DNA from 4 places in the Streptomyces sp. NPDC031064 genome. Region 4 is predicted to be linked to each of the others. Evidence: riboswitches for the same ligand, from Rfam matches in the RefSeq annotation. Region 4 holds a riboswitch; each other region holds the start of a gene.

What was found. A riboswitch is a leader RNA that binds a small molecule or an ion and turns the genes downstream of it on or off. The one in region 4 is predicted to bind cobalamin.
Region 1: another riboswitch for cobalamin. It lies ahead of ACZ46W_RS08215 (ribonucleoside-diphosphate reductase subunit alpha); the one in region 4 lies ahead of ACZ46W_RS23690 (ABC transporter substrate-binding protein).
Region 2: another riboswitch for cobalamin. It lies ahead of ACZ46W_RS22840 (energy-coupling factor ABC transporter permease); the one in region 4 lies ahead of ACZ46W_RS23690 (ABC transporter substrate-binding protein).
Region 3: another riboswitch for cobalamin. It lies ahead of cobN (cobaltochelatase subunit CobN); the one in region 4 lies ahead of ACZ46W_RS23690 (ABC transporter substrate-binding protein).

The regions. Positions count from the first base shown of each region.
Region 1 is NZ_JBVIGF010000002.1:317,731-323,281, reverse strand. It holds gene ACZ46W_RS08230 (carbon starvation CstA family protein) at 1-768, shown strand, start outside; gene ACZ46W_RS08225 (YbdD/YjiX family protein) at 789-1,001, shown strand; gene ACZ46W_RS08220 (GNAT family N-acetyltransferase) at 1,084-1,587, shown strand; cobalamin riboswitch at 1,642-1,764, shown strand; gene ACZ46W_RS08215 (ribonucleoside-diphosphate reductase subunit alpha) at 1,903-4,275, shown strand; gene ACZ46W_RS08210 (ribonucleotide-diphosphate reductase subunit beta) at 4,275-5,288, shown strand; gene ACZ46W_RS08205 (ribosomal maturation YjgA family protein) at 5,290-5,551, shown strand, end outside.
Region 2 is NZ_JBVIGF010000006.1:236,621-242,171, reverse strand. It holds gene ACZ46W_RS22860 (oxidoreductase) at 1-386, opposite strand, end outside; gene ACZ46W_RS22855 (energy-coupling factor ABC transporter ATP-binding protein) at 730-1,575, opposite strand; gene cbiQ (cobalt ECF transporter T component CbiQ) at 1,572-2,321, opposite strand; gene ACZ46W_RS22845 (energy-coupling factor ABC transporter substrate-binding protein) at 2,328-2,717, opposite strand; gene ACZ46W_RS22840 (energy-coupling factor ABC transporter permease) at 2,714-3,397, opposite strand; cobalamin riboswitch at 3,428-3,644, opposite strand; gene dhaM (dihydroxyacetone kinase phosphoryl donor subunit DhaM) at 3,711-4,115, opposite strand; gene dhaL (dihydroxyacetone kinase subunit DhaL) at 4,112-4,726, opposite strand; gene dhaK (dihydroxyacetone kinase subunit DhaK) at 4,735-5,551, opposite strand, start outside.
Region 3 is NZ_JBVIGF010000004.1:382,479-388,029, reverse strand. It holds gene cobN (cobaltochelatase subunit CobN) at 1-2,864, opposite strand, end outside; cobalamin riboswitch at 2,901-3,030, opposite strand; gene ACZ46W_RS17090 (cobalamin biosynthesis protein CobG) at 3,042-4,238, shown strand; gene ACZ46W_RS17085 (precorrin-8X methylmutase) at 4,235-4,882, shown strand; gene ACZ46W_RS17080 (precorrin-2 C(20)-methyltransferase) at 4,879-5,551, shown strand, end outside.
Region 4 is NZ_JBVIGF010000006.1:442,239-447,789, reverse strand. It holds gene ACZ46W_RS23700 (ABC transporter ATP-binding protein) at 1-540, opposite strand, end outside; gene ACZ46W_RS23695 (FecCD family ABC transporter permease) at 537-1,640, opposite strand; gene ACZ46W_RS23690 (ABC transporter substrate-binding protein) at 1,637-2,716, opposite strand; cobalamin riboswitch at 2,747-2,931, opposite strand; gene ACZ46W_RS23685 ((2Fe-2S)-binding protein) at 2,908-3,777, shown strand; gene ACZ46W_RS23680 (acyl-CoA dehydrogenase family protein) at 3,752-4,921, opposite strand; gene ACZ46W_RS23675 (sulfite exporter TauE/SafE family protein) at 4,918-5,551, opposite strand, start outside.

The DNA of each region.
Region 1 (5,551 bases), on a different contig from region 4:
GCGCTGTTCATCCTGACGACGCTGGACGCCGGCACCCGCGTGGGCCGCTTCATGCTCCAGGACACGCTCGGCAACCTCTACAAGCCCTTCAAGCAGGTGAGCTGGAAGCCGGGCGTCTGGTTCGCCAGCGCGGTCGTGGTCGGCGGCTGGGGCTACTTCCTCTGGGTCGGCGTGCACGACCCGCTGGGCGGCATCAACCAGCTCTTCCCGCTGTTCGGCATCGCCAACCAGCTCCTGGCCGCCGTCGCGCTGGCCGTCTGCACGACGCTGCTCGTCAAGTCGGGCCGGCTGAAGTGGGCCTGGGTCACCGCCGTGCCGCTCGCCTGGGACGTGGCGGTCACGCTCACCGCGAGCTGGCAGAAGATCTTCTCGGCGGACCCGCGCGTGGGCTTCTTCGCCCAGCGGGACAAGTACCAGGCGGGCATCGACTCCGGCCAGGTGCTGCCGCCCGCGAAGTCGATGGACGACATGCACACCGTCGTCACCAACTCCACCGTGGACGGCGTCCTCTCCGCCCTGTTCGCCCTCCTCATCGTCGTGGTGATCGCCGACGCCGGGCGGGTCTGCTACAAGGCCATCACCAACCCGGCCGGCGTGAAGCTCTCCGAGGTCCCGTACACCCCCTCCAGGCTCGTCGCACCCGCCGGGCTCTTCCCCACGGCGGAGGAGAAGGCAGAGCTGGTGGCCGCCGGCCTCGGCCCCGAGGGCGGCATCCGCGAGGACGGCGGCAGCGGTGACGAGGTGCCGGCCGGGACCGGCTCCCGGTGAGGACCGCGGTGAGGCCCCCCGTGACCGCACGGCCGGACGGCCGGCTGCGACGCGCCGTCAGGTGGGTGCGCTGGTACGTCCGCGAGGTCTCCGGCGAGGGCGCGTACGACGCGTACGTCGCCCACGCCCGGCGCTGCGACCCGAGCGCCGAGGTGATGACCCGGCGCGAGTTCGAGCGCAGGCGCACCGACGCGCGGGAGGCGGACCCCCGCGACGGGTTCCGCTGCTGCTGAGCGGGTGACCGCACGACGGGCCGCCGTGTTTCCGGAGACGGAAATGCGGCGGCCCGTCGCCGTACCCCTCCACACTCGGACCATGGACATCACCATCAGGGCGGTACGGCCCGAGGAACACGGGACGCTCGCCGACATCACGGCCCAGGCGTACCTCGGGGACGGGCTCCTGGCCTTCGGGGAGAGCGACGAGTACCTGATCGCGCTGCGGGACGTGGCCCGGCGGGCCGCCGGCGCGGAGGTGCTCGTGGCCGTGGAGCGGGACGAACGGGTGCTGGGCGGGGTGACGTTCGTCGCGCGGGGCGGCGGTCCGTGGGCGGGCCTGGCCCGCGACGGGGAGGCCGAGCTGCGGATGCTCGCGGTGGCCCGGGAGGCGCGGCGGCGGGGCGCGGGTGAGGCGCTCGTCCGGGCGTGCGTGGAGCGGGCGCGGGCGGTGGAGGGGTGCGCGCGGCTGGTGCTGTCCACGCAGGCGTCCATGCGGGCGGCGCACCGGATCTACGAGCGGCTGGGGTTCGTCCGGACCCCCGAGAGGGACGTGCGGCCCGTCCCGGGCGTGACGCTCCCCACGTACGCGCTGGCCCTCTGAGGCTCTGACCGACACAACATGTGGGGGGTGCCTCAACTCGCGCCCCCCACATGTATGCTCGTCCTCGCTGTCGCCGCAGGGGAATCCGGTGGAAATCCGGAACTGTCCCGCAACGGTGTGTTGGTGTGCCTTTGTGTACGTACGAGTCCGAAGACCTGCCGACAGCGCGCCCGGACCGTCCGGCCCGGGTGCCCAGACGTCCGGGCCTCGCGGAATGGGCCGGTGGACGCGGTGCCCCGCACCCTGTGCCCGGGTGTGCCCGCTCCCCTGCCCGCGTCCGCGGTGGCCCCGAGCCGAGCGAGGGAGAGCCCCCACGTGACCATCGCGCCAGCCGATCCGGCTTCAGCAGTCGCAGTCACGGACACGACGGAGACGGACGGACCCGGGACCGTACTGCTGCGGACCCTGACCGACCTGACCGCCGATCTGCCCGACACCGACCCGGGCCGGGTCGCCGCCGCCGCGCTGCGGGGCCGGCACGCCGGTTCGGACGAGGCGGAGCTGCGCGAGCTCGCCACCGAGGCGGCCGCCGGGCTGATCTCCGAGGACCCCGCGTACTCCCGGCTCGCGGCGCGGTTGCTGACCGTGACGATCACCAAGGAGGCGGCCGGTCAGGGGGCGGTGTCGTTCTCGGCGTCGGTGGCCGTGGGGCACCGGGAGGGTCTGATCGCCGACCGTACGGCCGCGTTCGTGACGGCCCACGCCGACCGGATGGACGCGCTGATCGACCCGGCCGCCGACGACCGGTTCGGCTACTTCGGGCTGCGGACGCTGTACTCGCGCTACCTGCTCCGGCACCCGATCACGCGCAAGGTGATCGAGACGCCGCAGCACTTCATGCTGCGGGTGGCGGCGGGGCTGGCCGAGGACGATTCGGTCCGCGCCCTGGACGAGGTGGCGTCCCTGTACGGGCTGATGAGCCGGCTGGACTACCTGCCCTCCTCCCCCACGCTGTTCAACTCCGGTACGCGCCACCCGCAGATGTCCTCGTGCTACCTGCTGGACTCGCCGCTGGACGAGCTCGACTCCATCTACGACCGCTACCACCAGGTGGCGCGGCTGTCGAAGCACGCGGGCGGCATCGGTCTGTCGTACTCCCGCATCCGGGCGCGCGGTTCGCTGATCCGCGGCACCAACGGGCACTCCAACGGCATCGTGCCGTTCCTGAAGACGCTGGACGCCTCGGTCGCGGCCGTGAACCAGGGCGGGCGGCGCAAGGGTGCGGCGGCCGTGTACCTGGAGACCTGGCACGCGGACATCGAGGAGTTCCTGGAGCTGCGCGACAACACGGGTGAGGAGGCGCGGCGCACGCACAACCTGAACCTGGCGCACTGGATCCCGGACGAGTTCATGCGCCGGGTCAACGCCGACGCCGAGTGGTCGCTGTTCTCGCCCGTCGACGTGCCGGAGCTGGTCGACCTGTGGGGCGACGAGTTCGACGCCGCCTACCGCGCCGCCGAGGCCAAGGGGCTGGCCCGCAAGACCATGCCGGCCCGTGACCTGTACGGCCGGATGATGCGCACCCTGGCGCAGACCGGCAACGGCTGGATGACGTTCAAGGACGCCTCGAACCGTACGGCCAACCAGACCGCCGAGCCGGGCCACACGGTCCACTCGTCCAACCTGTGCACCGAGATCCTGGAGGTCACGGACGACGGCGAGACGGCCGTGTGCAACCTGGGCTCGGTCAACCTGGGCGCGTTCGTGTCCGGCGGGGACATCGACTGGGAGCGGCTCGACGCGACCGTCCGTACGGCCGTCACGTTCCTGGACCGGGTCGTCGACATCAACTTCTACCCGACCGAGCAGGCCGGGCGGTCCAACGCCAAGTGGCGGCCGGTGGGCCTCGGCGCCATGGGCCTCCAGGACGTCTTCTTCAAGCTGCGACTGCCGTTCGACTCCCCCGAGGCGCGTGCCCTGTCGACCCGCATCGCCGAGCGGATCATGCTCGCCGCGTACGAGGCGTCGGCCGACCTCGCCGAACGCAACGGCCCGCTGCCCGCCTGGGAGAAGACCCGCACGGCGCGCGGGGTGCTGCACCCCGACCACTACGACGTGGAGCTGACCTGGCCGGAGCGGTGGGAGGCGCTGCGCGCCCGTATCGCCGAGGTCGGCATGCGCAACTCGCTGCTCCTCGCCATCGCGCCGACCGCGACGATCGCCTCGATCGCGGGCGTGTACGAGTGCGTCGAGCCGCAGGTGTCCAACCTGTTCAAGCGCGAGACGCTGTCGGGCGAGTTCCTCCAGGTCAACTCCTACCTGGTGGAGGAGCTGAAGCGGCTCGGCGTGTGGGACGCGCAGACCCGTGAGGCGCTGCGCGAGTCCAGCGGCTCGGTGCAGGGCTTCACCTGGATCCCGGCCGAGGTGCGCGAGCTGTACCGGACGGCGTGGGAGATCCCGCAGCGCGGCCTGATCGACATGGCGGCGGCGCGTACGCCGTTCCTGGACCAGTCGCAGTCGCTGAACCTGTTCATGGAGACGCCGACGATCGGCAAGCTGTCGTCGATGTACGCGTACGCCTGGAAGCAGGGCCTGAAGACGACGTACTACCTCCGTTCGCGCCCGGCGACCCGGATCGCCCGTGCCGCGTCCGCGGCTCCCGCCGTCCCCGTACCCGCGCAGGTGACTCCGGAAGACGCCGTCGCCTGCTCCCTGGAAAACCCCGAGTCCTGCGAGGCCTGCCAGTAATGACCGTGGAGAACAAGAACCTGCTCGACCCGGGCTTCGAGCTCACCCTGCGCCCGATGCGCTACCCGGACTTCTACGAGCGCTACCGGGACGCCATCAAGAACACCTGGACCGTGGAGGAGGTCGACCTCCACTCCGACGTCACCGACCTCGCCAAGCTGACGCCCGGCGAGCAGCACCTGATCGGCCGGCTGGTGGCGTTCTTCGCGACGGGCGACTCGATCGTGGCGAACAACCTGGTGCTGACGCTCTACAAGCACATCAACTCCCCCGAGGCGCGGCTGTACCTGTCGCGGCAGTTGTTCGAGGAGGCCGTGCACGTCCAGTTCTACCTGACGCTGCTGGACACCTACCTCCCCGACCCGGAGGACCGCGCGGCCGCGTTCGCCGCCGTCGAGAACATCCCCTCCATCCGCGAGAAGGCGCAGTTCTGCTTCCGGTGGATGGACTCGGTCGAGAAGATCGACCGGCTGGAGACGAAGGCCGACCGCCGCCGCTTCCTGCTGAACCTGATCTGCTTCGCCGCCTGCATCGAGGGCCTGTTCTTCTACGGGGCCTTCGCGTACGTGTACTGGTTCCGCTCGCGCGGTCTGCTGCACGGCCTGGCGACCGGCACCAACTGGGTGTTCCGCGACGAGACGATGCACATGAACTTCGCGTTCGAGGTCGTCGACACCGTCCGCAAGGAGGAGCCGGACCTCTTCGACGACGAGCTCCAGCAGCAGGTCACCGACATGCTGAAGGAGGCCGTGGCGGCGGAGCTCCAGTTCGGCCGCGACCTGTGCGGTGACGGCCTGCCGGGCATGAACACCGAGTCGATGCGCCAGTACCTGGAGTGCGTCGCCGACCAGCGCCTGACACGCCTGGGCTTCGCCCCGGTGTACGGCTCGGAGAACCCGTTCTCGTTCATGGAGCTCCAGGGCGTGCAGGAGCTGACGAACTTCTTCGAGCGCCGCGTCTCCGCCTACCAGGTGGCGGTGGAGGGTTCCGTCGACCTGGACGAGGACTTCTGACGTGGTGCGGGCGCGGCTCGCGGCCTGTGCCGCCGCCGCGCTGACCGTCGCCGCGGGCCTGGGTGTCAGGTCCGCGGCGACGGGCGCGTGGGCCACGTACGCGGGGGACGCGCTGTACACGGTGCTGGTCGTGGCGCTGGTGGTGGCGGCCGCGCCGCGGCTCCGGCCGGTGGTGGCGGCCGGGGTCGGCTTGGCTTTCTCGTGCGCGGTGGAGCTGTTCCAGTTGACGGGCGTCCCGGCCGCGCTGGCCGCTCACAGCAGGC
Region 2 (5,551 bases), 210 kb from region 4:
GCCTGGATGGCGCTCGGCGCGACCAGGTCGCGGTGGTAGGCGTACCGCCCGAAGTGCAGGATCTGCATCGCGATCCGCCCGCCCGCCTCGTGCACGGCGTCGGTCACGGCGCGGTGCTTCGCGGCCTCCTCCTCGGTGGTGAGCTTGGCCCCGCCCTCGTACGGCCGCCCCGCGTCGTTGGGCGCGATGCCACCGGTCACGATCAGCCCGACGCCGCCACGGGCGCGCTCGGCGTAGAAGGCGGCCATGCGCGCGAAGCCGTTCTCGGCCTCCTCCAGGCCGACGTGCATCGACCCCATGAGCACCCGGTTGGGCAGCGTGGTGAACCCGAGGTCCAAGGGCTCGAGCAGGTGCGGATACGGGGCCGGGGCCGGGGTCGCAGTCATGGGGGCGCCTCCTCGCGCGATGTCGTCGCCCCAGTTGTAGACGACCCCGGGCGCCTTGTGCAACAAGTTGCATAACGATCGGCGAGTGACCTGCGCTACGTGCCCGGCGGCCGCGCCAGGAGCTTGCGCCGCCTGCCTTCGGTGTCTTTGCAGGGCGGGACCTGCCCGCCGTGTCCGGCGGGAGCACTCCGTCGCAGGCGTCACGGGCGGGCATCCGGCCCTGGGCGCAAGGCCCGGCGACGTAACCGCCCACGCCCGGCACCACCGCGGCCGCCACCGGGGTCGCGACCCGGCGCCGCACGCGGCCCCCTGCCGACTCGTCCGTGCCGAGCGAGGCATCCCCCTACCCGCCCCGTACCGCCGCCGCCCAGTCCTCCAGCTCCTCCGGGGTGCGCGGGCCCGCCTCCGCCGGTCCCAGCAGGCCCCGCTCCCGCAGCACCCGGGCCACCGCCATGCCCCAGGGGCGGCGCAGACCGGCGGCGTCCAGCAGGTCCTGGTCGGCCAGCAGTTCCGCCACCGGGCCGGTGCGGAGGCCGTCGGGGGTGAGGACGGCCGCGTCGTCGGCCCAGCGCAGCGCCAGGTCCACGTCGTGCGTCGCCATCACGACCGTCGTACCGGCGGCCCGCAGCCGGTCCAGGACGGCCAGCAGCCGTTCCTGGCCGTGCGGGTCGAGGCCGGCCGTCGGCTCGTCGAGCACCAGGACCCGGGGCCGCATGGCCACCGCGCCCGCGATGGCGGCCCGCTTGCGCTGCCCGTACGACAGCAGGTGCGTCGGGCGGTCCTCCAGCGCCGTGATGTCCAGCGCCTCCAGGGACTCGCGCACCCGCTCCCGCACCTCCGGCTCCGAAAGACCCAGGTTCATCGGCCCGAACGACACGTCCTGGCCCACGGACGCCGCGAAGAGCTGGTCGTCCGGGTCCTGCACGACGAGCTGCACCGTCGTCCGCAGGCGGGTCAGCCCCGCCCTGTCGTACGACACCTCCCGCCCCTCCAGGCACAACCGCCCGCTCGCGCACCTGAGGCCACCGCTCAGCAGCCGCAGCATCGTCGTCTTGCCGCTGCCGTTGCGGCCGAGCAGCGCGATGGACCGTCCTTCGGGCACGGCGAAGTCGACGCCCCGGAGGACGGCGGGGCCGTCCTCGTAGGCGTACCCCGCACCGACGAGCTCCACGACGGCGGAAGGAGTCACGGCAGCAACCTTTCGAGTACGTGAGTGAGGGCGACGAGACCCACGAGCAGCGCGGCGGTCGCGCCCAGGAACCGCCCGGAAACGACCGCCCGCGGCACCAGCACCCGCAGCGTGCCGTCGTAACCGCGCCCGGCCAGGCCCGTCTGGAGCCGCGCCGCCCGGTCGAAGGCGCGCACGAACGCCGTCGCGCCCAGGCCCGCGAGCGAGCGCCAGGTGGCCGCCCGGCTGGTCAGCCCGAGCCGCGCCGTCTGCGCCTCCCGGACCCGCCGTACCGCGTCCAGCAGCAGGAAGCTGATCCGGTACATCACCAGCGCCACGTCCACCACCGCGGCCGGCACGCCCGCCCGCACCAGCCGGGGCAGCACGTCGGACACCGGCGTGGTGAACGCGAACAGCAGCACGCCCAGCGAGGCCGCCGACGTGCGCAGCAGCAACTGCCCCGCGTGCACCGGCCCGTCCGGCGCCAGCGAGACCAGCCCGCCCGCGCCGCCCACCTGGAACAGCAGCGGCACCGCGCCCGTCACGCAGAAGCCGAGCGGGATGCGCCACGCCCGCCAGAGCTGCCGCGGCGCGACCCCGGCCGGGCCGAGCAGCACCGCCACGGTGGCAGCCGCCACGAGGACCGCGCCCGGCCACGGCGGCAGACAGATCGCGAGCACCGTCAGACCGAAGCCGAGCACGGCCTTCTCGCACGGGTGACGGCGGCGCCAGCGACTGCTGTGCGCCGCCGCGTCGATCGGCAGCACCGGCGGCTACGCGGAGGGCTGCCGGTCGGCTGCGCCCGCGGCGTCGTCCGGCGCACCGGCGTCCGGCGCCTGCGCACCCCCGGCCCCCGCCAGCGCCTTGGCCTCGCCCTGCCGGCGACCGCGCCGCAGCCCGAAGTAGTACGCCAGCACGCCCGCGCCCAAGGCGGCCTGGAGCGAGAACAGCGCCGACTCCACCTCACCGGACGGCGGCTCGTACAGCGGGCTGAACCACGGCTTGTAGTCCGGGTGCGACTCGGTGATCGCCGTCTCGGCCTGTCCGTCGGCGCCCGTGAATGGCTCCTCCTTGTGGTCGCCCATGCCCAGGGCGAGCGGGAGGACGGCGAGCGCCACCACGACGAGCAGCAGCAGTGTGTTGATCCTGGCGTTGCGGCTCATCGGACCACGGCCTCCTTCTTCACCGGCAGGACACCGAGGCGGGCCAGATCGCCCTTGCTGGACTGCATCAGCAGCCGCATCACCAGCACGGTGAGCAGGCCCTCGCTGACGGCCAGCGGGATCTGCGTGACGGCGAAGATGCCGCCGAACTTCGCCAGCGCACCGGCCACACCGCTGCCCGGGTCCGGGAACGCCAGCGCGAGCTGCACGCTGGTGACGCAGTACGTGGACAGGTCGGCGACGAACGCGCCGAAGAACACGCTCACCATCAGCGGCACGTCGAACCGGCGCAGCAGCCAGTACGTGCCGAAGCCCGCCCACGGCCCGACGATCGCCATCGAGAAGGCGTTGGCGCCCAGGGTCGTCAGGCCGCCGTGCGCCAGCAGCAGCGCCTGGAAGAGCAGCGTGATGGTGCCCAGCACCGCCATGATCGGCGGCCGGAACAGGATCGCGCCCAGGCCCGTACCGGTCGGGTGCGAGCAACTGCCCGTCACCGAAGGGATCTTCAGGGCGGACAGGACGAAGGTGAAGGCACCGGACGCGCCGAGCAGGAGAGTCGATTCGGGATTGGCCTTGACCTCCCGGGTCAGGGCCCGGACGCCATGGGCGACGAAGGGAGCGGCGGCGACGGTCCAGGCGACCGCGTGCACAGGGGGCAGATACCCCTCGGCGATATGCATGATGTGGGAGACCCTCTCCAGCACCTCGTGGATGGACAACGCGCCCTGGCCGGTCTCCTGGCTGACGGGATGGCATGGGGGCATGCCGCCGCGACTCCGCCTTCCCGGACCCCGCGGTCTCCCGCGGTGTTCCAGTGGCTTCCCGGGGTGGTTTCCCAGGGAGTGGAGCCGGACTTCCCGATCACAGTGGCGAGGGCCGCACCGGTACCGCACCGGTTTCCCGTACACCAAGGCCCTGCGACAGTAGTGCGTTGACCAGGTACATCACAACCCGCACACCGGTGCGGGCACCGGCTCCACCCACCGGACGCCGTCATTCCTTGCGATAGCCGTACGCCTCCGACGCGGCCGTCACCACCGCGTCCAGGTCACCGCCCGCCGACGCCGTGACCACCGCCGCCACCGCGCCCTCCACGAACGGGGCGTCCACCAGCCGCGTACCGTCGGGCAGCTCGTCGCCCTCCGCGAGCAGGGCCTTCACCGTCAGGACCGCGCTGCCCAGGTCCACCAGGACGGCCACCCCCGCCCCGCCGTCGACCTCCGTCGCCGCCTGGGTGATCAGCTCCGCGCTGGTGCCGAGCCCGCCGTCCGGGGTGCCGCCCGCCGCCGCCACCGGCACGGTCCCACCGCCGCCGGCGAGGCCCCGGGCCAGCTCGGCGACGGACGACGCGACCGCCGCGCTGTGCGAGACGAGCACGATGCCCACCCGCGCGCTCACCGCGCCCCCTCCGCCTCGGCGAGGGCGGCGATCAGCAGGGCCGAGGACGTGGCGCCCGGGTCCTGGTGACCGACGCTGCGCTCACCGAGGTAGCTGGCCCTGCCCTTGCGGGCGAGCATCGGTACGGTCGCCAGCGCCCCCTGGTTCGCGGCCTCGGCCGCCGCCGCGAACGACTCACCGAGCGACTCGGTCAGCGACGCGACGGCCGGCTCCAGCGCGTCCAGCATCGTCTTGTCCCCGGCCGCCGCCCCGCCGAGCTGCGCCACCGCCGCCACACCCGCCCGCAGCGCCTCGGCGAGCTGCACCGGCGCCACCTCGGCGGCGTCGCCCAGCGCCTTGCCGGTGCGCCGCAGCAGCGTCCCGTACAAGGGGCCCGACGCGCCGCCGACCGTCGAGATGAGCTGCCGCCCCGCGAGCACCAGCACGGCCCCCGGCGTGCCGGGCGGCTCGTCCTGAAGGGCCTTGACCACCGCGGCGAAACCGCGTTGCAGATTGGCGCCGTGGTCGGCGTCACCGATCGCCGAGTCCAGCTCGGTGAGCCGGCCGGCCTCCCGGTCCACGGCCGCGGCCGCGGTCGTCATCCAGCGCCGGAAGAACTCCGCGTCGAGCACCACGGGCCTCACATTCCCCACCGCAGTGCGGCCGTCCGCACCGGCGCGTCCCACAGCCGGAGCATCTCCTCGTCCGCCTCGCACAGGGTCACCGAACAGCCGGCCATGTCGAGCGAGGTCACGTAGTTGCCGACCAGCGTACGGGCCACGGCCACGCCCCGCTCGCCCAGCACCCGCTGGACCTCGGCGTTGAACCCGTACAGCTCCAGCAACGGCGTCGCCCCCATGCCGTTGACGAGCACCAGCACCGGGCCGCCGGGCCTCAGGTCCTCCAGCACGGCGTCCACCGCGAAGTCGGCGATCTCCCGCGCGGTCATCATGGGCCGCCGCTCCCGGCCCGGCTCGCCGTGGATCCCGACGCCCAACTCCAGCTCACCGGGCGGCAGGTCGAACGTCGGGCTGCCCTTCGCGGGCGTGGAGCAGGCGCTCAGCGCCACGCCGAAGCTGCGCGAACCGGCGTTCACCCGCCGGGCGATCGCCTCCACCCGCTCCAGCGGGGCACCCTCCTCGGCGGCCGCGCCGGCGATCTTCTCCACGAACAGCGTGGCCCCGGTCCCGCGCCGCCCGGCCGTGTACGTACTGTCCGACACGGCCACGTCGTCGTCCACCAGGACCTTGGCGACCTGCACGCCCTCGTCCTCGGCGAGCTCGGCCGCCATCTCGAAGTTCAGGACGTCGCCGGTGTAGTTCTTGACGACGAACAGCACGCCCCGCCCGCTGTCCACGGCCGCCGCCGCCCGCACCATCTGGTCCGGCACGGGCGAGGTGAACACCTCGCCGGGACAGGCGGCCGCCAGCATCCCCGGCCCGACGAACCCGGCGTGC
Region 3 (5,551 bases), on a different contig from region 4:
TTGTCAGTGCCGGGCTCGTCGAGGGAGGCGGCGAGGCGCACCGCGTCGTCCAGGAGCCCGATGGTGTGCGGGAACGCGTCGCGGAAGAAGCCCGAGATCCGCAGCGTGACGTCGATGCGCGGGCGGCCCAGCTCGGCGAGCGGGATGGGCTCCAGGCCGGTGACGCGGCGTGAGGCGTCGTCCCAGACGGGGCGGATGCCGAGGAGGGCGAGGGCCTCGGCGACGTCGTCGCCGGCGGTGCGCATCGCGCTCGTGCCCCACAGGGACAGGCCGACGGAGGTGGGCCATTCGCCGTTGTCGGTGCGGTACCGCTCCAGGAGGGAGTCGGCGAGCGCCTGGCCGGTCTCCCAGGCGAGCCGGGAGGGGACGGCCTTGGGGTCGACGGAGTAGAAGTTGCGGCCGGTCGGCAGGACGTTGACCAGGCCCCGCAGCGGGGAGCCCGAGGGGCCCGCCGGGACGAAGCCGCCGTCGAGGGCGTGGACGGCGTGGTCCAGCTCGTCGGTGGTGGCGGCGAGGCGCGGGATCACCTGGCGGGCGGCGAAGTCGAGGATCGCGGCCACCTGCTCGCCGTGGCCCTCGGCGACGGCGGGCACGGCGGCCGGGTTCCAGTCGGCGGCCTCCATCGCCTCGACCAGGGCGCGGGCCTTGGCCTCCGCCTCGTCGGCGGTGGTGCGGGTCGCGGCGGACTCGTCCAGGCCGAGGGCCTCGCGGAGGCCGGGCAGGGACTGCGTACCGCCCCAGATCTGCCGGGCGCGCAGGATGGACAGGACCAGGTTGACCCGCTCGGGGCCGGTCGGGGCGCCGCCGAGGACGTGCAGGCCGTCGCGGATCTGGGCGTCCTTGACCTCGCACAGCCAGCCGTCGACGTGCAGCAGGAAGTCGTCGAAGCCGTCGTCGTCCGGGCGGTCCTCCAGCCCCAGGTCGTGGTCGAGCTTGGCGGCCTGGATGAGCGTCCAGATCTGGGCGCGGATGGCGGGCAGCTTGGACGGGTCCATGGAGGAGATCTGCGCGTACTCGTCCAGCAACTGCTCCAGGCGCGTGATGTCGCCGTAGGACTCGGCGCGCGCCATCGGCGGGACGAGGTGGTCGACGAGCGTGGCGTGGACGCGGCGCTTGGCCTGGGTGCCCTCGCCGGGGTCGTTGACCAGGAACGGGTAGATCAGCGGGATGTCGCCGAGGGCCGCGTCGGGGCCGCAGGCGGCGGACAGGCCCGCGTTCTTGCCGGGCAGCCACTCCAGGTTGCCGTGCTTGCCGAGGTGGACCATGGCGTCCGCCCCGAAGCCGCCGTCGGAGGCCGGGGTGGCGATCCAGCGGTAGGCGGCCAGGTAGTGGTGCGAGGGCGGCAGATCGGGGTCGTGGTAGATCGCGATCGGGTTCTCGCCGAAGCCGCGCGGCGGCTGGATGAGGATGAGCAGGTTCCCGCGCCTGAGGGCGGCGAGCACGATGTCGCCCTCCGGGTTGCGGGACCGGTCGAGGAACATCTCGCCGGGCGGCGGGCCCCAGTGCTGCTCGACGTTCTCGCGCAGTTCCTCCGGCAGCGTGGCGTACCAGCGCTTGTAGTCGGCGGCCGGGATGCGGACCGGGTTCTTGGCCAACTGCTCCTCGGTGAGCCAGTCCTGGTCGTGGCCGCCCGCCTCGATGAGGGCGTAGATCAGCTCGTCGCCGTCGCCGGACGCGAGGCCCGGGACCTCCTCGGCGCCGAAGTCGTACCCCTCCTCGCGCAGTCGGCGCAGGAGGGCCACGGCGGAGGCGGGGGTGTCGAGGCCGACGGCGTTGCCGATGCGGGAGTGCTTGGTGGGGTACGCGGACAGGACCAGCGCCAGGCGCTTGTCGGCGTTGGGGATGTGGCGCAGCCGGGCGTGGCGTACGGCGATCCCGGCGACGCGGGCGGCGCGCTCGGTGTCGGCGACGTACGCGGGCAGCCCGTCGGCGTCGATCTCCTTGAAGGAGAACGGGACGGTGATGAGCCGGCCGTCGAACTCGGGGACGGCGACCTGGCTGGCGGCGTCGAGCGGCGAGAGGCCCTCGTCGTTCTCCTCCCAGGCGGCGCGCGAGCCGGTCAGGCACAGCGCCTGGAGGATCGGGACGTCCAGGGCGGCGAGCGCGCCCGCGTCCCAGGACTCGTCGTCCCCGCCCGCCTGGGCCTCGGCGGGCTTGGTGCCGCCGGCGGCGAGGACGGTGGTGATGACGGCGTCGGCCATCCCCAGGCTCTGAAGGAGCTCCGGCTCGGGGGCGCGGAGGGAGGCCACGTACAGGGGCAGCGCCCGACCGCCGGCGTCCTCGATGGCGTCGCACAGGGTGTGGACGAAGGCGGTGTTCCCGCTCATGTGGTGGGCGCGGTAGTAGAGCACGGCGACCGTGGGGCCGGTGATGTTGCGCGCGGTCCGCTCCAGCGGGCCCCAGGTGGGGGCGGCGGCCGGGGGCTCGAAGCCGTGGCCGGTCAGCAGGACGGTGTCGGAGAGGAAACGAGCGAGTTGTTCCAGGTTGTCCGGTCCGCCGTGCGCGAGGTAGGCGTGCGCCTCGGCCGCGATGCCGATCGGGACGGTGGACGTCTCCATGAGCTGGGCGTCGGGGGCCTGTTCGCCGGTGAGGACGACGAGCGGCTTGCCGGTCGCGCGCAGCGCCTCCAGGCCCTCCTCCCAGGCACGGATGCCGCCGAGGAGGCGCACGACGACGAGGTCGGCGCCGTCGAGGAGGCCGGGCAGGTCGTCCACCGGGAGCCGGGCGGGGTTGGCGAACCGGTACGCGACGGGTCCGCCGGAGGCGCGGGCGCTGAGCAGGTCGGTGTCGGAGTGCGACAGCAGCAGGATCGTCGTGGCGGGCGTCGCCTCGGGGCCGGTGGCGGGCGTCGTCGCGTGCGTCATGGCGTGCGCAGGCCTTCCTCGGGGTGTCCGCGCCCCGGGTGGTCGTAGGACGGCGGGAGTTCCTGACTCGTCCGGTTTCCGCCGGACTCACAGTGGCGGGACCGCGCCGGATTCCCACCGGGCTTCCTCCCTAGGGCCCTGGGACCCTGTGCCGTCTGCATAGTAGAGGCTGCGCGTATGCTCGCCGCCATGCCGCCCAGCTCACCAAACCCCCGGGACCGGGGTGAAGCGCACATACGGGACCGTGTCCGGGACCGCGGTGACGCCTGCCCGGGCGCGCTGCGGCTGCACCGCGCCGATGACGGCGCCCTCGCCCGACTCCGCGTACCCACAGGTGTGTTGACGCCTCATCAGGTCGACGTGCTGGCCGACGCCGCCGACCGGCTCGGCGACGGGCACCTCTCCCTCACCTCGCGAGGCAACATCGAGCTGCGCGGGCTGGGCGAGAGCTGCGGGCTGGGCCTCGCCCGGACGCTGCGGGACGCCGGGCTGCTGCCCGCCTCCGAACGGCACGAGCGCGTACGGAACATGGTCGTCTCACCGCTCGCCGGGGCGGACGTCATGGCCTGGGCGGTGGAGCTGGACGAGCTGGTGTGCGGCGAGGACCGGACGGTGGAGCTGTCGGGCCGCTTCCTGTTCGCCGTGGACGACGGGCGGGGCGACGTCGCGGGTCTGGCCGCCGATGTGACGTTGCTCGCAGCGCCGGACGGCGCCGCCCTGCTCCGGGTCGCGGACCGGACATACCGGGTGGCCGGCGCGGACGCGCCCCGCGCCGCGCTCGCGGCGGCCGAGGCGTTCCTGACGGCCGCGCGGGCCGCGGGCACCGGGGCGTGGCGGGTGCGGGAGCTGCCGGCGGGGCAGGACGTGGACGTGACGGGACACCTGAGGCGGGCGGGCATCGCGGCGGAGCCCGCGGAGGACTTCGTGTGCCCGACGAGCGCGCCGCCCCCGCCGGGCGTACTCGACGACGGCACCGTCTGCGTCCTCGCCCGGCTCGGCAGGGTGACGTCGGCGCAGTTCCGCGCGCTGCTGCCGGCCCGGGAGGTACGGGTCACCCCGTGGCGGGGTTTCGTGCTGCCCGGGTACGCCGGCCGGGCGGCGGCCGAGGAGCGGCTGCGCGCCCTGGAGGGGGCCGGGTTCATCACCCGTACCGACTCGCCCTGGATCGGCGTCAGCGCGTGCACCGGGCGCCCCGGCTGCGGCAAGTCCCTGTCCGACGTGCGGGCGGACGCCCGCCCCCGCGAGGGTGCGCTGCCCGTCCACTGGTCGGGGTGCGCCCGCCGCTGCGGCCACCCGCAGGGCGTCACGTGGACCGACATGGTGGCGACGGGCGAGGGCGCGTACCAGATGACCGTACAAGGATCGACGAAATGAGCGAGAGCAGAGTGTTCGACTACGAGAAGGACGGGGCGGAGATCTACCGCCAGTCCTTTGCCACGATCCGCGCCGAGGCGGATCTCGCGGACCTGCCGGCCGACGTCAGCCAGGTCGCCGTGCGGATGATCCACGCCTGCGGCATGGTCGACCTCGTCCGCGACCTGGCGTACACGCCGGGCGTGGTGGCCCGCGCCCGCGAGGCGCTGCGCGCCGGGGCGCCGATCCTGTGCGACGCGCAGATGGTCGCGAGCGGTATTACGCGCAAGCGGCTGCCCGCGGACAACGACGTGGTCTGCACGCTCTCCGACCCGTCCGTCCCGGCGCTCGCCGCCGAGCTGGGCACCACGCGCAGCGCGGCCGCGCTGGAGCTGTGGCGGGACCGGCTCGAAGGGTCGGTCGTCGCGGTGGGCAACGCGCCCACCGCCCTCTTCCGCCTCCTGGAGATGATCGAGGCGGGCGCGCCGCGCCCGGCGGCGGTGATCGGCATACCGGTGGGGTTCATCGGGGCGGCCGAGTCCAAGGACGCGCTGGCGGCGTTCCCGGGCCTGGAGCACCTGGTGGTGCGGGGCCGGCGGGGCGGCAGCGCGATGGCGGCGGCGGCGGTCAACGCGATCGCGCACGAGGCGGAGATCCAGGCATGAGCGGCAAGCTGTACGGCGTCGGGCTCGGCCCCGGCGACCCGAACCTGATGACGGTGGCGGCGGTGAAGGCCATCGCGGCCGCCGACGTCATCGCGTACCACTCGGCCCGGCACGGCCGCTCGATCGCGCGCTCCATCGCGGCCGAGCACATCCGCGAGGACCACATCGAAGAGCGCCTGATGTACCCGCTGACCGTCGAGACGACGGACCACCCCGGCGGGTACCGGGGCGCGCTGAACGACTTCTACGAGGAGGCGTCCGCGCGGCTGGCCGCGCACCTGGACGCCGGCCGCACGGTGGCCGTCCTCGCCGAGGGCGACCCGCTGTTCTACGGCTCCTACCAGCACATGCACAAGCGGCTGGCCCACCGCTACGACACGGAGGTCATCCCCGGCGTCACATCGGTGAGCGCCTCCGCCGCCCGGCTCGGCAAGCCGCTGTGCGAGGCGGAGGAGATCCTGACGATCATCCCCGGCACGCTGCCGGAGGAGGAGCTGACGGCCCGCCTGGCGGCCACGGACTCCGCCGTCGTCATGAAGCTGGGCCGCACCTTCCCGGCGGTGCGCCGCGCCCTGGAGCGGGCCGGCCGGCTGGACGACGCCCACTACGTGGAGCGGGCCACCATGGCCGGCGAACGCACGGGCGCCCTGGCGGACGTCGACCCCGACT
Region 4 (5,551 bases):
CACCTCCAACTGGTGCCGGACGTCCAGGTGGTTGGTCGGCTCGTCGAGCACCAGCAGCGCGGGCTGCTGGGCCAGGGCGCGGGCGATGAGCACCCGCTGGCGTTCGCCCCCCGACAGGCGGCCGAAGGACCGGTCGGCGAGGCCGGCCGCGTCCACCGAGGCGAGCGCCGTCGCGATGAGCCGGGCGTCCTCGGCGGTGTCGCCGTCGAGCAGCCGCTTGTGCGGCGTACGGCCCATGGCGACGACCTCCCGCACGGTCAGGTCGAAGTCCGCGCCCGTCTCCTGCACCACCGCGGCCAGCGTGCGCGCCAGCCGCCGCACCGGCAGCGACCAGGCGTCGGCCCCGTCCACCCGTACGCACCCGGAATCGGGGCGCAGCACGCGGTAAACGGCGCGCAGCAGGCTGGACTTGCCGCTGCCGTTGGGACCCACCAGGCCGATCACCTCGCCGGGCCGGGCGGTCAGGGACACGTCCCGCACGAGACGGCGCGCTCCGGCGGTGAGCGTGACCCCCTCGACGGTCAGCTCGGTCGCGGTCATCCCACACCTCCGCCGGTGTCCCGCCGGGCGTCCCGGCGCATCAGCCACAGGAAGAACGGCCCGCCGCACAGCGCCGTCAGGACGCCGACGGGGATCTCCATCGGCGCGGCGACCGTACGGGCGGCGATGTCGGCCCAGACGAGGAACACCGCCCCGGCCAGCGCGGCCGTCGGCAGCACCCGGCGGTGGTCCCCGCCGACGAACAGCCGCACGATGTGCGGCAGCATCAGGCCGACGAAGCCGATCGGCCCGGCCGCCGCCACCAGCACGCCGGTGACCAGCGACAGCAGGACGAACATCCGGGCCCGGAACCGCGCCACGTCCAGCCCCATCGTCGTGGCCGCCTCCTCGCCCGCCAGCAGCAGGTTCAGCGAGCGCGCCCGTACCAGCAGGGCGCTGATGCCGGCCAGCAGGGCGGCGGCCGGCAGCCACAGCGTGCCCCACTGGACGCCGCCCAGGCCGCCGAGCGTCCAGGCGAGCACGGCACGCGCCTCGTTGCCCCGGTCGGAGGTGAGCAGCAGCAGGTCCATCACGGCCGTGAGCACCGCCGCGACGGCCACGCCCGACAACACCAGCCGCACCGAGGTGATACGGCCGCCCGCCCGCGCCGTGCTGTACACGAGCACCAGCGTGAGCAGCGCCCCGGCGAACGCGGCCACCGACAGCGACACCGGCCCGAACAGGCTCACCCCGAAGACGATCACCATGACGGCGCCCAGCGACGCGCCCGACGACACACCCAGCAGGTACGGCTCCGCGAGCGGGTTGCGCACCAGGGCCTGCATGGCGGTGCCCACCACCGCGAGCCCGGCGCCCGTCACCGCCCCGAGGAGCACCCGTGGCGCCCGCACGTCCAGGACGATCGTCTCGCGCGCCCGGGACCACACCGGCTCCGGCCGGTCGGCGCCCAGCGCGTGCGTCACGATGCCCCACACCTCGCCGGGCGGTACGTGAACCGAACCGATGGCCATGCCTGCCGTGACCGACGCCAGGAGCAGGACGCCGAGGACGGCCAGGGTCACGGCGAAAGCGGGTGCGCTCCGCCGCCGCGGGCGGCCGGTGGGCTCGGGAGCGGCCGTGGCCTTCGCCGGGCCCGTCACCGGAACCTCTCCGGGTGCAGCGCGCGCGCCAGGTCCTCGACCGCGTACGGCGGCCGTACGCCGACCAGGGTCGCGGTCAGCGGCAGCACCACGAACCGCTTGTTCTTCACGGCCGGGACGTCCGCGAGGGCCGGCTGCGAGAGCAGGAACTTCTTCTTCCGCTCCACGTTCCCGGCACCCGCGTAGTCGTAGATGGCGATCACCTCGGGCTTGCGGGCCACGACCTGCTCCCAGGAGGCGTCCCCGAAGACCTGGTCGAGGTCGTCGAAGACGTTCCGGCCGCCGGCCAGCCGGATGATCTCGGTGCCCAGGCTCTTGCCGCCCGCCGTGAACGCCGACTTGTCGCCGCTGTCGTACACGAACACGGGCACGGCGGGCGCGCCCTTCACCGCCTCGGTGGTCCTGGCGATACGTCCCCGGAGGTCGGCGACGAGCCGGTCGGCGCGGTCCCGCACGCCGAAGATCGAGCCGATGGTGCGGATCTCGTCGTAGGTGTCCTGCATGGACACCCGCTTCTTCCCGCAGTACTCGCGGTTGAGGTAGGTGTCGATGCCCGCGTCGGCGAACGCCTTGCGGGAGCGGCCCTCGTTCTCGGCGAACGCGCTGCCGTAGCCGCCGTAGACGAAGTCCGGCTCGGCCTCCAGGACCTTCTCGAAGGACGGTTCCCTCTCCGCCAGCTCCGGGACGGCCTCGAAGTCCTTCCGCAGCCTGGGCAGAACGGCCGAGTCGGGGAAGGCGGTGCCGACCATCCGGTCCTTCAGCCCCAGCGCCAGCATCAGTTCGGCCGGGTGCTGGTGGATGGTGACCACCCGGGAGGGCGGCCTGTCGTACGTCGTGCGGGTGCCGCAATTGTCGATGGTGACCGGGAAGCCCGGCCCGGACGGCGCGGTGGCCTTCCGGTCGTCGGCCGCCCGTCCGGGGCCGCCGCAGCCGGCCAGCAGGGCCGCCGACAGGGCGACGGCCAGCACCACGGCGCGCCGGGCGCGGGGGCGCGGGCGGGCGGCGGGGGACAACCGGGGACGGGGGAACAAAAGGGGACGGGGGAACCAATGAGGACGGGGCGTGCCGTCGTACACGTAAAGCCTCCTGGGGAGTCCGCGCTCCTCGGAACGGGCCCGCGACAGGCCAGTGTCCTGACTCCCGGATCGACGTTCCCCCGGCCTTCCCGCGCGTGGTGCGCAGTGGCCTTCTCGAAGGGTTCCACTCCCCGGTCACAGTGGCGGGACCGTGCCGGAATCGCACCGGCTTCCTGTCTCCCGTCGCGGTGATGACCAGGCGATACTACGTGGCCGGTGCCACCGGGCGGACCTGGCGTGCGGTGCGGTGCCTCTGCGATCCTGCCTTCGACCTCACGACCGAGAGGACGGTGGCACCCGTGTGCCCGCGCGTGTGTGACGGATCGTCGCCGGACGGCACTCCCACCCCTGACGTCCTCGCACGCGTCCGCGCCATCGGCCCCTACTTCGCCGTGGCTTGTGGGCCGCGCCCCGACGCCGCGTGCTTCCGGCCGCTCACCGACCTGTACACGGACCGGGACGGCGCGCTGGACGCGTACGTGGCGGCGGTCGGCCGGCGGCTCGGCACCGGGCGGCGGTCCGGGGCCGGGCAGCGGCGGGTCGCCGCCTCGACCCTGCACATCGGGACGGCCGCCCGGCTGTGGTCGGTCGCCCTGGCCACCGCCGCGCTCACCGGGCGCGTGCCCGACCTCGCGCCCGACCGCCTGTGGTGGCGCCCGGCCGAGTCCGGCCCGATCGACCTGTGGCTGCCGGAGGTGTCCGGGGTGGCGGGCGACGACGTGCCCCTGGCCCTGCACGAGACCGTCGTCGTGCGCAACCTGCTGCCGCTGGGTGACGCGCTGCGGGAGCACTCCGCGCTGTCCCCGCACGTGCTGCGGGGCAACGCCGCCTCCGCGCTCATCGGCGCCGTCCGGGTGCTCACCGCCCACGTCCCCGACGCCCCCTGCCCACCGCTCCCGCTGGTCACCGCCCTGCTGGCACGCGAGCCGCTCGCGAGCGCCGGGGCCTTCACCGCCGTGCCCCTGACGTACCGGCGCCGTAGCTGCTGCCTCTACTACCGCGTGCCCGGAGCCGGTTACTGCGGCGACTGCGTGCTCAGCCCGGCCGGTACGCGCCGTTGAGGTAGTGCTCGCCGATGTCGCGGAGCCGGTGGGCCGTGGAGCGGCCGGCCGTCAGGACGCGGGCGTTGCGCCAGAACCGGTCGAGGCCGGGGGCGTCGGCGAGTGCCGGCACCCGCGTCGTGATGTGCAGGGCGGCCTCGGCCGTGACCGTCTCGGCCGTGGCGACGAGGGCGGCGATGTCGGCGGGCTCGTCCGCGTCGATGCGCGCCCCCGCCTCCAGGGCCCCGGCCATCGCCGCCGTCGCCCGTTCGACCACCGCGGCGGCGGTCCGGGCCGCCGACGCCAGTTCCCCGAACGCGAGGAGGACGTCCGGGTCGGTGGCGGGCAGCCGGCCACCGGGGCAGGCGTCGCGCGCCTCGGAGAGGGCGCCTTCGGCGATGCCCAGGCCGACGTGGCACAGGGCGAGCCGCAGCGCGGGGGCGGCGAGCGCGGTGAAGGGCGCGGTCGACTCCTCGTCGTACGGCCGGGCACCGATGACCTGCGCGGGCGCGACGGCCACCCGGTCGAAGGCCACGCCACCCGCACCTGCGATCCGCTGGCCGAGCCGGTCCCGGGCGGGATCGACGGACACGCCGGGACGGCCGGACGGCACCCGTACGACCAGGACGTCACCCGTCACGGGGCACAGGGCGTCCACGACGAACCGGTCGGCGACGGTCACGGCCGTGTCCACGGCCCGGTGGCCGTTGAGCAGGTACCCGGAGTCGAGCGGGGTCAGGGTGAGGTCCGCCCCGCCGCCGTCCGGGGCGCCGGTGTGCACGCCGCCGGCCCAGAGCAACTGGTCGCGCGCGGTGTCCCGTTCGAGTGCGGCGGCGCGGTGGGCCGTGGCGTAGAAGCGGCCGCTCCAGGTGTGCACGTAGTGGCGGGCGAGCAACTCGCCCACGGAGCTGTCCGCCGTGGCGATCTGGTGCACGACGGCGCAGCCGGTGCGCCAGTCGACACCGTGCGTACGGCCCGGCGGCACGAGGGCCGCCAGGAGCCCGGCCTCGCGCAGCCGCGCCACCTCGTCGACGGGCGGCCCGCCGGCGCGGTCCCGGGCGATCGCGTCCGCGGCGAGGTCCTCCGCGACGTCCCGCGCGATGCGCAGCGGCGTGCCGGATTCCTGGGCGGGAGCGGTCACCGTCCCGGGTGCGGCGGACGTCACTTGGCCAGGGCGGGGACGCCGGCCACGGCCGGGGAGGGCTGTGCCGACCGGCGGCGGTGTTCCTTGACGGAGTACGCCAGGGCCGCCGCCCAGAGCAGGCAGACGAGGCCGTGGACCGTCCACTGGGCGGCGTCGCCGGCGCCGAGCCACTCGCCGCGCAGCAGCGTGCGGACGTTGGTGAGGACGATCACGCCGCCGACCGCCGACCCGAGGACGCGCGGCGGCACATGACGTACCAGCCAAGCGGCGATGGGCGCGGCGATCAGGCCGCCGATCAGCAGGGCGACGGCCCAGGAGTAGTCGATGCCCTGCGATCCGAGGCCGACGAGGAAGCCGATGCTCGCGGCGACGGCGACCAGGAACTCGCTGGTGTCGATGGAACCGATGACCTTACGCGGCTCCAGGCGCCCACCGGCCAGGATCGCGGGGGTGCCGACCGGGCCCCAGCCGCCGCCGCCGGTGGCGTCGAGGAATCCGGCGACGACGCCGAGCGGGGAGAGGAACCGCTTGCGCAGCGGCTTGCCCAGGTTGCCGGTGGGCAGGCTGAGGAAGGTGAAGCGGCCGAGTACGTAGAGGCCGAGGCCCAGCAGGATCAGGGCCATGACCGGCTTGGCGACGTCGGTGGAGAGG